DNA from 3 places in the Streptomyces sp. NPDC007917 genome. Region 1 is predicted to be linked to each of the others. Evidence: riboswitches for the same ligand, from Rfam matches in the RefSeq annotation. Region 1 holds a riboswitch; each other region holds the start of a gene.
What was found. Region 1 has a riboswitch for thiamine pyrophosphate ahead of thiC (phosphomethylpyrimidine synthase ThiC). Riboswitches for the same ligand answer to the same signal wherever they lie in the genome.

Region 1 (3,552 bases):
GTCGAGATCACCTTCCATCTGCCCGGCGACGCGCCCGTCAGCTGGGCCTTCGCCCGGGAGTTGCTGCTGGACGGGTTGAGCAAACCCTCGGGCGAGGGCGATGTGCGCATCGCCCCGGCCTCACCGGAGGGGCTTTCGGACGTCTTCATCAGACTCCAGGTGGGGGCCGAGCGGGCGCTGTTCCGGGCCGGTGCCGCGCCGCTGGTGGCCTTCCTGGACCGTACGGACCGGGTGGTTCCGTTCGGTCAGGAGCAGGCGGCCTGCGACCCGGTCGGCGACCTGGACGCGGAGCTGGACCGGATCCTCGCGGAGGACCGTTACGCCGGCTGACGCCCGCGCGCCCGACGCCGCCGCCCGCGCCCGCCCCGGCCCCCGTGGCCACCCGGCTCCGCGCCGCCCTGTGGCGCGCGGTCCGCGGAGACCACGAGCGCGGCAAGCGCGGTGGTCACCGGCACCGAGGCGACGAGGCCGATGCTGCCCACGAGCGTCCGTACGATCTCCTCCGCGACGATCTCGCTCGTCGCGACCGTCCCCACTCCGCTGTCCGCGATCGAGAACAGGAGCAGCAGCGGCAGCGAGGCACCCGCGTACGCGAGCACCAGGGTGTTCACGACGGACGCGATATGGTCCCGCCCGATGCGCATCGCGGCCGCGTACAGCTTGCGCCAGCCCGCCGTGGGGTCAGCCTCCCTGAGCTCCCACACCGCGGAGGTCTGGGTGACGGTCACATCGTCCAGTACACCCAACGATCCGATGATCACCCCGGCCAGCAGCAGACCGCGGATCTCGATGTTCGGATAGAGGCCGTGGACCAGCCCCGTCTGGTCGTCGGTGTTGCCCGTCAGGCTCGCCCAGCCGATGAACAGCGAGCCCAGCAGGCCGATCAGCAGCAGCGAGATGAGCGTGCCGAGCACGGCGACGGACGTACGGGCCGTCAGCCCATGGCACATGTACAGCGCGATGAGCATGATCGCGCTGCCCCCGATCACCGCGACGACCAGCGGGTTGGAGCCGTCGAGGATCGCCGGGAGGATGAACAGCGTCAGCACCCCGAAGCTGACCGCGAGCGCCACCAGCGCGAAGACGCCGCGCAGCCGTCCGACGGCCACGACCGCGAGCGCGAACAGCCCGGCGAGCAGCGCCATGGGCAGCGTCCGGTCGACATCGGAGACGGAGTACTGAAGATTCTTCGGCGCCTTGGGCGCGTACGCCAGCTTCAGCTTCTGCCCGGCGGAGAACTTACGGGACGCGTTCGGCTGCACGATCTCCTCGAATGTGCGGCCCTTGTCCTTCCCTGATGTGACCTCGATGGTCGCCTTCTCGCAGATGGTCTTCTTGCCGGGTCCCCCGGCCGCGCCCCCCTGCTCCGCGGCCGCCTGGCCCGGCTCGGTGGGCTGCTGCGGCTGGGCGTTGACATCGGCACAGTTGACCTCCTCGACCTTCACCACCCGCCCGGCCACGGTCTGCTGGTCGAAGCCGAGCCCGCTGCGCTCATGGGCCTTGTGGTCGGGCGTGCCCCCCGGCCACAGCACGATCAGGCCGGCGACGACGGCCACGGTGAACGGGATGAGCACCGCCGCGATGACCTTGCGCAGATGGGTGGAGACGGGCGTGGCTGGGCCATGGCTGTGCGAATGGCCGTGGGCATGGCTCTGCTGCGGTGTCGAGGTCACCGTCAGATCATCGCAAGAGCGAGGGCCCTCTGTTCATCGCCGCAGGAGAACCGTTAGCGTGGGTGACACCTTTGCAATCGCGGGAGCTCGGAGCACCGGGCTGAGAGGGCGCTGATGGTGACGGCCCGGGGATGACCCCGGGCTCCATGCTGCGCCGACCGCTGAACCTGTTACCGGGTAATGCCGGCGTAGGGAGTGGGTCTCAATGACTCTGCAGGATGCACGCACGCCCGAAAAGCGCACGCAGTCCGATACGGGCTCCGCCCGGGGCGGCTGGCATAAGGGATATGTCACCGGCTCGCGGCCGGACCTCCGGGTCCCGGTCCGCCGAGTGCACCTCACCAATGGCCAGGACGTCACGCTGTACGACACCTCCGGCCCGTACACCGACCCCCAGATCGAGACAGATGTCCGCCGCGGCCTCGCGCCGCTGCGGCAGAACTGGATCCTCGCCCGCGGCGACACCGAGGAGTACGCGGGCCGCCCCGTCCGCCCCGAGGACGACGGCATCAAGCACACCTCGCCGCGCGGCGGGCTGCGCAACCTCGACGCGGTCTTCCCCGGCCGCCCCCGCCAGCCCCGCCGGGGCCGGGACGGCGCCGCCGTGACCCAGCTCGCGTACGCCCGCCGCGGCGAGGTCACCGCGGAGATGGAGTACGTGGCGCTCCGCGAGAACGTCTCTCCCGAGGTGGTCCGCGAGGAGATCGCGGCCGGCCGGGCGGTCCTCCCGGCCAACGTCAACCATCCGGAGATCGAGCCGATGATCATCGGCAAGCGATTCCTGGTGAAGGTCAACGCCAACATCGGCAACTCCGCCGTCACCTCCTCCATCGAGGAGGAGGTCGAGAAGATGACCTGGGCGACCCGCTGGGGCGCCGACACGGTCATGGACCTCTCCACCGGCCGCAACATCCACACCACCCGCGAATGGGTGCTGCGCAACTCCCCCGTCCCCATCGGCACGGTGCCGCTCTACCAGGCCCTGGAGAAGGTCGACGGCAAGGCCGAGGAGCTGACCTGGGAGATCTACAAGGACACCGTCATCGAACAGGCCGAGCAGGGCGTCGACTACATGACGGTGCACGCGGGCGTACGACTGCCGTACGTCCCGCTGACCGCCCGCCGCAAGACCGGCATCGTCTCGCGCGGCGGCTCCATCATGGCGGCGTGGTGCCTGGCCCACCACAAGGAGTCGTTCCTCTACACCCACTTCGAGGAGCTCTGCGAGATCCTCGCCGCGTACGACGTCACCTACTCGCTCGGCGACGGACTGCGCCCCGGCTCCATCGCCGACGCCAACGACGAGGCGCAGTTCGCGGAGTTGCGCACGCTCGGCGAACTCAACCGGATCGCCAAGCGGCACAACGTCCAGACGATGATCGAGGGCCCGGGCCATGTCCCGATGCACAAGATCAAGGAGAACGTCGACCTCCAGCAGGAGATCTGCGAGGAGGCCCCCTTCTACACGCTCGGCCCCCTCACCACCGACATCGCCCCCGCCTACGACCACATCACCTCGGGCATCGGCGCGGCGATGATCGCCTGGTGGGGCACGGCGATGCTCTGCTACGTCACGCCGAAGGAGCACCTGGGCCTGCCGGACCGCGACGACGTCAAGACCGGCGTCATCACCTACAAGATCGCCGCCCACGCGGCCGATCTCGCCAAGGGCCACCCCGGCGCCCAGGAGTGGGACGACGCCCTGTCCGACGCCCGCTTCGAATTCCGCTGGGAGGACCAGTTCAACCTGGCCCTCGACCCGGACACGGCCCGCTCCTTCCACGACGAGACGCTTCCGGCGGAACCGGCGAAGACGGCGCACTTCTGCTCCATGTGCGGGCCGAAGTTCTGCAGTATGAAGATCTCCCAGGACATCCGG
Region 2 (3,552 bases), on a different contig from region 1:
CACCCGCCGCCACGCGGCCAGGCGGCTCGCGCCGAGCACCCGCGCGGCCTCCTCCTGCCGCGGGTCGAGCTGCGCCCACAGCCCGCCGACGGTCCGTACCACCACCGCGTAGTTGAAGAAGACGTGGGCCAGGAGGATCGCCCATACGGTGGTGTCGAGCCGTACCCCCCACAGGTTGTCCAGCAGCCCGCCGTGGCCGAGCAGGGCCAGGAACGCCGAGCCCGCGACGACGGTCGGCAGGACGAAGGGGACGGTCACCACGGCGCGCAGCAGCCGCTTGCCGGGGAAGGCGAAGCGGGCGAAGACATACGCGCCGGGCAGCGCGACGGCCAGCGTCAGGGCGGTGGAGGCGGCCGCCTGCCAGGCGGTGAACCACAGGATGTCCAGGACCGCCGGGTCGGTGAGCACGTCGCCGATGCGGCCCAGCCGCCACTGGCCGTCCACGCGCAGCCCGCGGGCGACGATGGCGGCCACCGGATAGAGGAAGAACAGCGCGAAGAAGGCGGTGGGCACGGCCATCAGGGCCAGCCGCAGCGCCGCCCCGCGCAGCCGCGAGCGACGCCGCCCGGGGCGCCGGCTCGCCGCCTCGGGCGTCTTCGAGGACGGCTCGCGGCCCTTTACAGGACGAGCGAGGACCATGCCTTGACCCACTGGTCACGGTTCTTGGCGATCTTCCTGGGCTCCAGGGTGGCCGAGTCGGCGATCTTCACGCCGTACTTCGTGAACAGCTCGGGCAGCTTCGCGTCCTCGCGGGCCGGGTTGACGTACATGTTGAGCGGCACGTCCTCCTGGAACCGCTTGGTCAGCAGGAAGTCCAGCAGTGCCTTGCCGCCCTTGGTGTTCGACGCGCCGTTGAGGAGTCCGGCGAATTCCACCTGGCGGAAGCAGGTGCCCGTCGCGACCCCTGTGGGGGCCTGCGCGGGCCGCGGTTTGGCGTCGACCACCTCGGCGGGCGGGCTGGAGGCGTACGAGACGACCAGCGGCCGGTCGCCCTTGGCGCCGCCGGCCGAGCCGGAGAAGCGGTCGTAGTACGCCTGCTCCCAGCCGTCGACGACCTCGACGCCGTTGGCCCTGAGCTTCTTCCAGTAGCCCTGCCAGCCGTCGTCCCCATACCGGGCGGCCGTGCCCAGCAGGAAGGCGAGGCCGGGCGAGGAGGTGGCCGCGTTCTCGGTGACCAGGAGGTTCTTGTAGGCGGGCTTGGTCAGGTCGTCGAGGGTCTTCGGCGGGGCCAGCTTCTTGTCGGCGAAGTACTCGCGGTCGTAGTTGACGCAGATGTCGCCGAAGTCGACCGGGGTGACGCGGTGCTCGGCCCGGTCGAGCTGGAGGGCCGCCGGGACCTTGTCCAGGCCCTTGGCCTGGTAGGGGGCGAACAGGTCGTTGTCGAGCGCGCGGGAGAGCAGGGTGTTGTCGACGCCGAAGAAGACGTCTCCCTGGGGATGCGACTTGGAGAGTATCGCCTGGTTGACAGCGGCCCCGGCGTCGCCGCCCGGCAGCACCTGCACCTTGTAGCCGGTCTGCCGGGTGAACTCCCGCAGCACGGCCTTCGACGCGGCGAACGAGTCGTGCGTGACCAGTTTCACGGTCTTGGAGCCGGAGCCTCCGGAGGAGCCGGAAGAGTCCTCGCCGCAGGCGACGAGCGTGGTGAGGCCGAGCGAGCCGAAGAGGGCGGCGACGACGGCATGCCGAAGACGGCTGTTCATATGAGGCTGACTCCCTACGCCGGTATGACCCGGATCAGGTCCGAGGGTCTGCGGCCGTGCCGCACTCTCAGCGCTGTTCGCGCTCCCCTGTCGGAATGTTCACTTGTACGAGATGTAAGAGCTGTGTACGAGGTGGTGCCAGGGCACCGTATCAGCCGGCCCTCAGCGCTCCGCCGCCGCCAGCTGCCCGCACGCCCCGTCGATCTCCTGCCCCCGGGTGTCCCGCACGGTCACGGGCACGCCGTGTGCCTCCAGGGCGGCCACGAACGCCTTCTCGTCCTCCGGCCTGGACGCGGTCCACTTGGAGCCGGGCGTCGGGTTGAGCGGGATCAGGTTGACGTGCACCCGGCGGCCCTTGAGCAGCCGCCCCAGCAGGTCGGCCCGCCATGCCTGGTCGTTGATGTCCCTGATCAGGGCGTACTCGATGGAGACGCGACGGCCCGACTTCTCCGCGTACTCCCACGCCGCGTCCAGGACCTCGCGGACCTTCCAGCGGGTGTTGACCGGGACGAGCGTGTCGCGCAGCTCGTCGTCGGGCGCGTGCAGCGACACCGCGAGACGGCACTTGAAGCCCTCGTCGGCGAAGCGCAGCATCGCCGGGACCAGTCCGACGGTCGAGACGGTGATGCCGCGCTGGGACAGGCCGAGGCCGTCCGGCTCCGGGTCCGTCAGCCTGCGGATGGCGCCGACGACGCGGTTGTAGTTGGCCAGCGGCTCGCCCATGCCCATGAAGACGATGTTGGACAGCCGCGCCGGGCCTCCCGGGATCTCACCGTCCCGCAGCGCCCGCATCCCGTCGACGATCTGGTGGACGATCTCGGCGGTGGACAGATTGCGGTCCAGGCCCGCCTGGCCGGTGGCGCAGAACGGGCAGTTCATGCCGCAGCCCGCCTGGGAGCTGATGCACATGGTGACCCGGTCCGGGTAGCGCATCAGCACGGACTCCACGAGCGTGCCGTCGAAGAGCCGCCACAGGGTCTTGCGGGTGGTGTCGTCGTCGCAGCTGATGTGGCGCACCACGCTCATCAGGTCCGGCAGCAGCCCGGCCGCCAGCTTCTCGCGCGCGGCGGCCGGGATGTCGGTCCACTGGGCCGGGTCGTGGCTGTAGCGGGCGAAGTAGTGGCGCGATACCTGGCCGGCGCGGAAGGGCTTCTCGCCGAGGGCGGCGACGGCCTCGCGGCGCTCGGCGGGCGAGAGGTCGGCGAGATGCCGCGGGGGCTTCTTGGCTCCGCGCGGCGCGACGAATGTGAGTTCTCCGGGCTTGGGCATGGTCCAACCAGTGTCGCAGACGTGCGAACGGCCTCGCGCCACGCGTGGCACGAGGCCGTACAGCCTTCGGTCGGGGGGCCGGTCAGCCGCCCCCCACGAAGATCACCAGCAGCAGCCAGACCACGGGCGCGGTGGGCAGCAGGGAGTCCAGCCGGTCCATGATCCCGCCGTGGCCGGGCAGCAGCTTGCCCATGTCCTTGATGCCCAGGTCACGCTTGATCATGGACTCGCCGAGGTCGCCGAGGGTCGCGCTGATCGCGACGGCGAGCCCGAGCAGCACCCCCTGCCACCATGCGCCGTCCTTGATCAGGTACTGCATGGACAGCGCGCCCGCGACCATCGCGAAGGCGATCGCGCCGAGCAGCCCCTCCCGGGTCTTGCCGGGGCTGATGCGCGGGGCGAGCTTGTGGCGGCCGAAGCGCCAGCCGACCGCGTACGCACCGGTGTCGCTGACCACGGTCAGCAGCAGAAAGACGAGCACCCGCCGCGGCCCGTCGTCGGCCGCGAGCATGAGTGCGACAAAACTGGCCAGGAACGGCACATAGAAGGCCGCGAAGACGCCGGCCGTGACATCCCTGAGGTA
Region 3 (3,552 bases), on a different contig from region 1:
CCGGTCGAGCACCGACAGGACCGAGCCCTGCACGGTGGGGTCCAGGCGGCGCATCGCGACGGTGGTGAGCTCCGTACCGGAGGCGAGCAGCGAGCGCTCCATGACCTCCAGGCTGGGCGCGCCGCCGGTGCCCATGATCAGGCGGGAGGTGAAGGCGGTCCCCGCGATGGTGAGCGGGTCCGGGTCCGGGTCCGGGGTCCGGTTCCGGTCCGGGTCCGGTGCAGGCCCGGGGCGGACCGTGGCGTACGTCGTGTCGTGCATGGTGTCCTGCGTCGTCTCGGCCATCTGGGTTCAGCCTCCTTGGACCGCGGTGAGGACCTCGACCCGGTCTCCGTCGACGAGCGGGGTGGCGGGCCACTGGCCGCGCGGGACGACCTGTTCGTTGACGGCCGCGGCGACCCCCGAGCGCGCCGGGGTCAGCTCCGCGACCAGCAGGTCGAGGGTGGTGCCGCCGGGGAGCTCGCGGGGCTCGCCGTTCACGGAGACGGTCATGGAGGCGGTCGGGCCGGTCATGGGGGCGCTCATGAGGGCTGCTCCTGCGGTACGGGGGTGGTGGGGCTGACGGGCGCGGCCTGGAAGCGCCGCGGGGAGAACGGCCGGGCCTCGTCGGGGAGTTCGCCGCGCGTCAGCGCCTCGGCCATGACATCGCCCGTGACGGGGGTGAGGAGGACGCCGTTGCGGTAGTGGCCGGTGGCCACGAACAGGCCGGGCAGCGCGCTCGGGCCGAGCAGCGGCGCGTTGTCGGGGGAGCCGGGGCGCAGCCCGGCACGGGTTTCGACGAGCGGCAGCTCGGTGATGCCGGGCACCAGCTCATGCGCGTCGCGCAGCAGTTCGTAGACGCCGCCCGCGGTGACCGTGGTGTCCCAGCCGAGCTCTTCGGAGGTGGCGCCGACGACCAGCTCGCCGTTCTCGCGCGGCACCAGATAGACGTGCCCGCCGCGCACCTCGGCCCGTACGGTCCGGGACAGGAACGGCGCGTACGCGGGCGGCACGCGCAGCCGCAGCACCTGGCCCTTGACGGGGCGTACGGGGGGCAGCACGTCCTCCGGGACGCCCGCGAGCCGTCCGCTGAAGCTGCCCGCGGCCAGCACGGTCCGCTCGGCGGCCAGCCGTGTGCCGTCGGCGAGTTGGACGCCGGTCGCGCGGTCAGCCGTGAGCGTGAGCCGCTCCGCGCGGGCGCGGTGGAAGACCACGCCGGCCCGTTCGCACGCGGCCAGCAGCGCCGCCGCCAGCCGCCGCGGGTCGACCTGATGGTCCCCGTCCACGCGCAGGCCCCCGCGCACGCCCGGCGCGAGCATCGGCTCCAGGCGCCGGCATTCGCGCCCCGTCAGCCACTGTGACTCCAGTCCGAGCCGCCGCTGGAAGTCATGGAGTTCGCGCAGGTGGGCACGGTCGTCGGGGTCGAAGGCCACGGCGAGCGTGCCGCAGGCGCGGTAGCCGACGTCCTGGCCGCTCGCCTCCTCCAGCTCGGCCACGAACTCCGGATAGCGGCGCGCGGAGGCCAGGTTGAGGGCGAGCAGCGTCTGCTCGCCGTAGTGGAGCTCGGTGACGGCCGCGAGCATCCCGGCCGCCACCTGGGCCGCGCCGCCGCCCGGCGCCGGATCGGCGACGGCGGTGCGCAGCCCCCGCTGGGCCGCCCGCCAGGCCGTGACCAGGCCGATGACACCGCCTCCGACGACCAGCGCGTCGTACGGTCCGTCCGGCGGTCCGTCCGATGGCCCGTCCGGCTGCGTACGTGAGGATGTGCGCGATGCGTTCGCGCGCGATGCGTGCATGGCTGTAACGCCCCTCCCTTCGCCGGCATGACCCGGATCAGGTTCGTACGGTCGGAGGCCGCTTCAGCCTCCCTCTCAGCCCGGTGCGTCCGGGCTCCCGCGAGTGCTTCGTCCCGCCAACCCTAGTACGAGGCCGGAACCGCCCGGAAGGGCGAGCGCCGCCGGGCGACCCGCCCGCGGCCGCTCCTGTGCCGGAGATCTCGTCCGCCGGTTCTCCGGTCGGCCCCTCGCGCCGCCCTACAGTGATCGTGTGAGCGATGAGACGACGAAATCGGCGTCCGCGGGGGGCAGCGGGCAGCAAGTGGTGATCGTCGGCGCGGGGATGGCCGGGGTGCAGACCGCCGTCGCGCTGCGTGACCAGGGCTGGACCGGCGGCATCCTGCTGCTCGGCGCCGAGGCGCACCAGCCGTACGACCGGCCGCCGCTGTCCAAGGCCGTCCTGCTCGGCAAGGCCGAGGGCTCGGCCTTCGACGTGGACTTCGCCGCGCTCGGCGTCGAGCTGCGCCTCGGGGTGTCCGTCACCGGCCTGGACACCGGCGCGCGGCGGCTTCAGACCGCGGCGGGCCCGGTGCCGTACGACGTCCTGGTGATCGCCACCGGCGCCGAGCCGATCACCCTGCCCGGCGGCGAGGGCGCGCCCGGCGTGCATCTGCTGCGCACGCTGGACGACGCGGAGCGGCTGCGCCCGGTGCTCGCCGGGCAGCGCGAGATCGTGGTGGTCGGGGCGGGCTGGATCGGCGCGGAGTTCGCCACGGCGGCGCGCGAGGCGGGCTGCGCCGTGACCGTCGTGGAGGCCGCCGACCGCCCGCTGGCGGGCGCCCTCCCGGCCGAGGTCGCGGCCCCCATGGCCGGCTGGTACGCCGACTACGGCGTCGAGCTGGTCACCGGCGCGCAGGTGGCCTCCGTGGACGAGCAGGGGGTGCTGCTCCGGGACGGCACCCGGCTGAGCGCCGACGCGGTGGTCATCGGCATCGGGGCGCGGCCCGCCACGGGCTGGCTGGCGGACTCGGGCGTCGAGCTGGCCCCTGACCGGTCCGTCGCCGCCGACGAACAGCTGCGCACCTCGGCGCCCGACGTGTACGCCGTCGGGGACTGCGCGTCCTTCCCCTCCGCCCGCTACGGCGAGCGGCTGCTGGTGCACCACTGGGACAACGCCCTGCAGGGGCCGCGCACCGTCGCCGCCAATGTGGTCGGCAGCCGGAACGCGCACTTCACCGGTTCGGTCTACGACCCGGTGCCGTATTTCTGGTCCGAGCAGTTCGGCCGCTTCGTGCAGTACGCGGGCCACCACGCCGCCGCCGACGAACTCGTCTGGCGCGGCGACCCGCAGGGCGCGGCCTGGTCGGTGTGCTGGCTGCGCGACGGGGCGCTGGTCGCCCTGCTGGCCGTCGGCCGTCCGCGCGATCTGGCCCAGGGCCGCAAGCTGATCGAGCAGGGCTCCCGGCTGGACCGCGGCCGCGCCGCGGACCCGTCGGTGCCGCTCAAGTCGGCGGTCCTGTGACCCTCGGCGCGCCCCGGCGGTGACCTCGGCCGAGGGCGGCTGACGCGGGCGCGGCGGCACCTGTGCCGGGTGCCCGACTACCCACTGTCAGTCCCAGATGGCAGGCTTGTCCCGTGACCGAGATTGACGCAAAGATCGATGCTCTCGTCCCCGCCTGGCTCACCCTCCCCGACGTCGCCGAACGGCTCGGTGTCGAGGTGACGCGCGTGCGGCAGCTGGTCAAGGAGGGTCAGCTGATCGCGGTGCGCCGTGGCGAGAACCGGGTGCTCCAGGTGC

Region 2: linked by a shared signal. The riboswitch ahead of ACFZDL_RS15320 (thiamine ABC transporter substrate-binding protein) and the one ahead of thiC (phosphomethylpyrimidine synthase ThiC) in region 1 are both predicted to bind thiamine pyrophosphate.
Region 3: linked by a shared signal. The riboswitch ahead of thiO (glycine oxidase ThiO) and the one ahead of thiC (phosphomethylpyrimidine synthase ThiC) in region 1 are both predicted to bind thiamine pyrophosphate.

Annotation. Positions count from the first base shown of each region.
Region 1 covers NZ_JBIBKK010000032.1:62,738-66,289, reverse strand. The annotation lists gene ACFZDL_RS40040 (SsgA family sporulation/cell division regulator) at 1-330, shown strand, start outside; gene ACFZDL_RS40035 (YibE/F family protein) at 318-1,673, opposite strand; TPP riboswitch at 1,743-1,885, shown strand; gene thiC (phosphomethylpyrimidine synthase ThiC) at 1,879-3,552, shown strand, end outside.
Region 2 covers NZ_JBIBKK010000007.1:47,319-50,870, forward strand. The annotation lists gene ACFZDL_RS15315 (iron ABC transporter permease) at 1-519, opposite strand, end outside; gene ACFZDL_RS15320 (thiamine ABC transporter substrate-binding protein) at 618-1,700, opposite strand; TPP riboswitch at 1,695-1,799, opposite strand; gene rlmN (23S rRNA (adenine(2503)-C(2))-methyltransferase RlmN) at 1,863-2,969, opposite strand; gene ACFZDL_RS15330 (phosphatidate cytidylyltransferase) at 3,052-3,552, opposite strand, start outside.
Region 3 covers NZ_JBIBKK010000005.1:293,105-296,656, forward strand. The annotation lists gene ACFZDL_RS11710 (thiazole synthase) at 1-285, opposite strand, end outside; gene thiS (sulfur carrier protein ThiS) at 292-492, opposite strand; gene thiO (glycine oxidase ThiO) at 522-1,775, opposite strand; TPP riboswitch at 1,772-1,886, opposite strand; gene ACFZDL_RS11725 (FAD-dependent oxidoreductase) at 2,026-3,276, shown strand; gene ACFZDL_RS11730 (Rv2175c family DNA-binding protein) at 3,390-3,552, shown strand, end outside.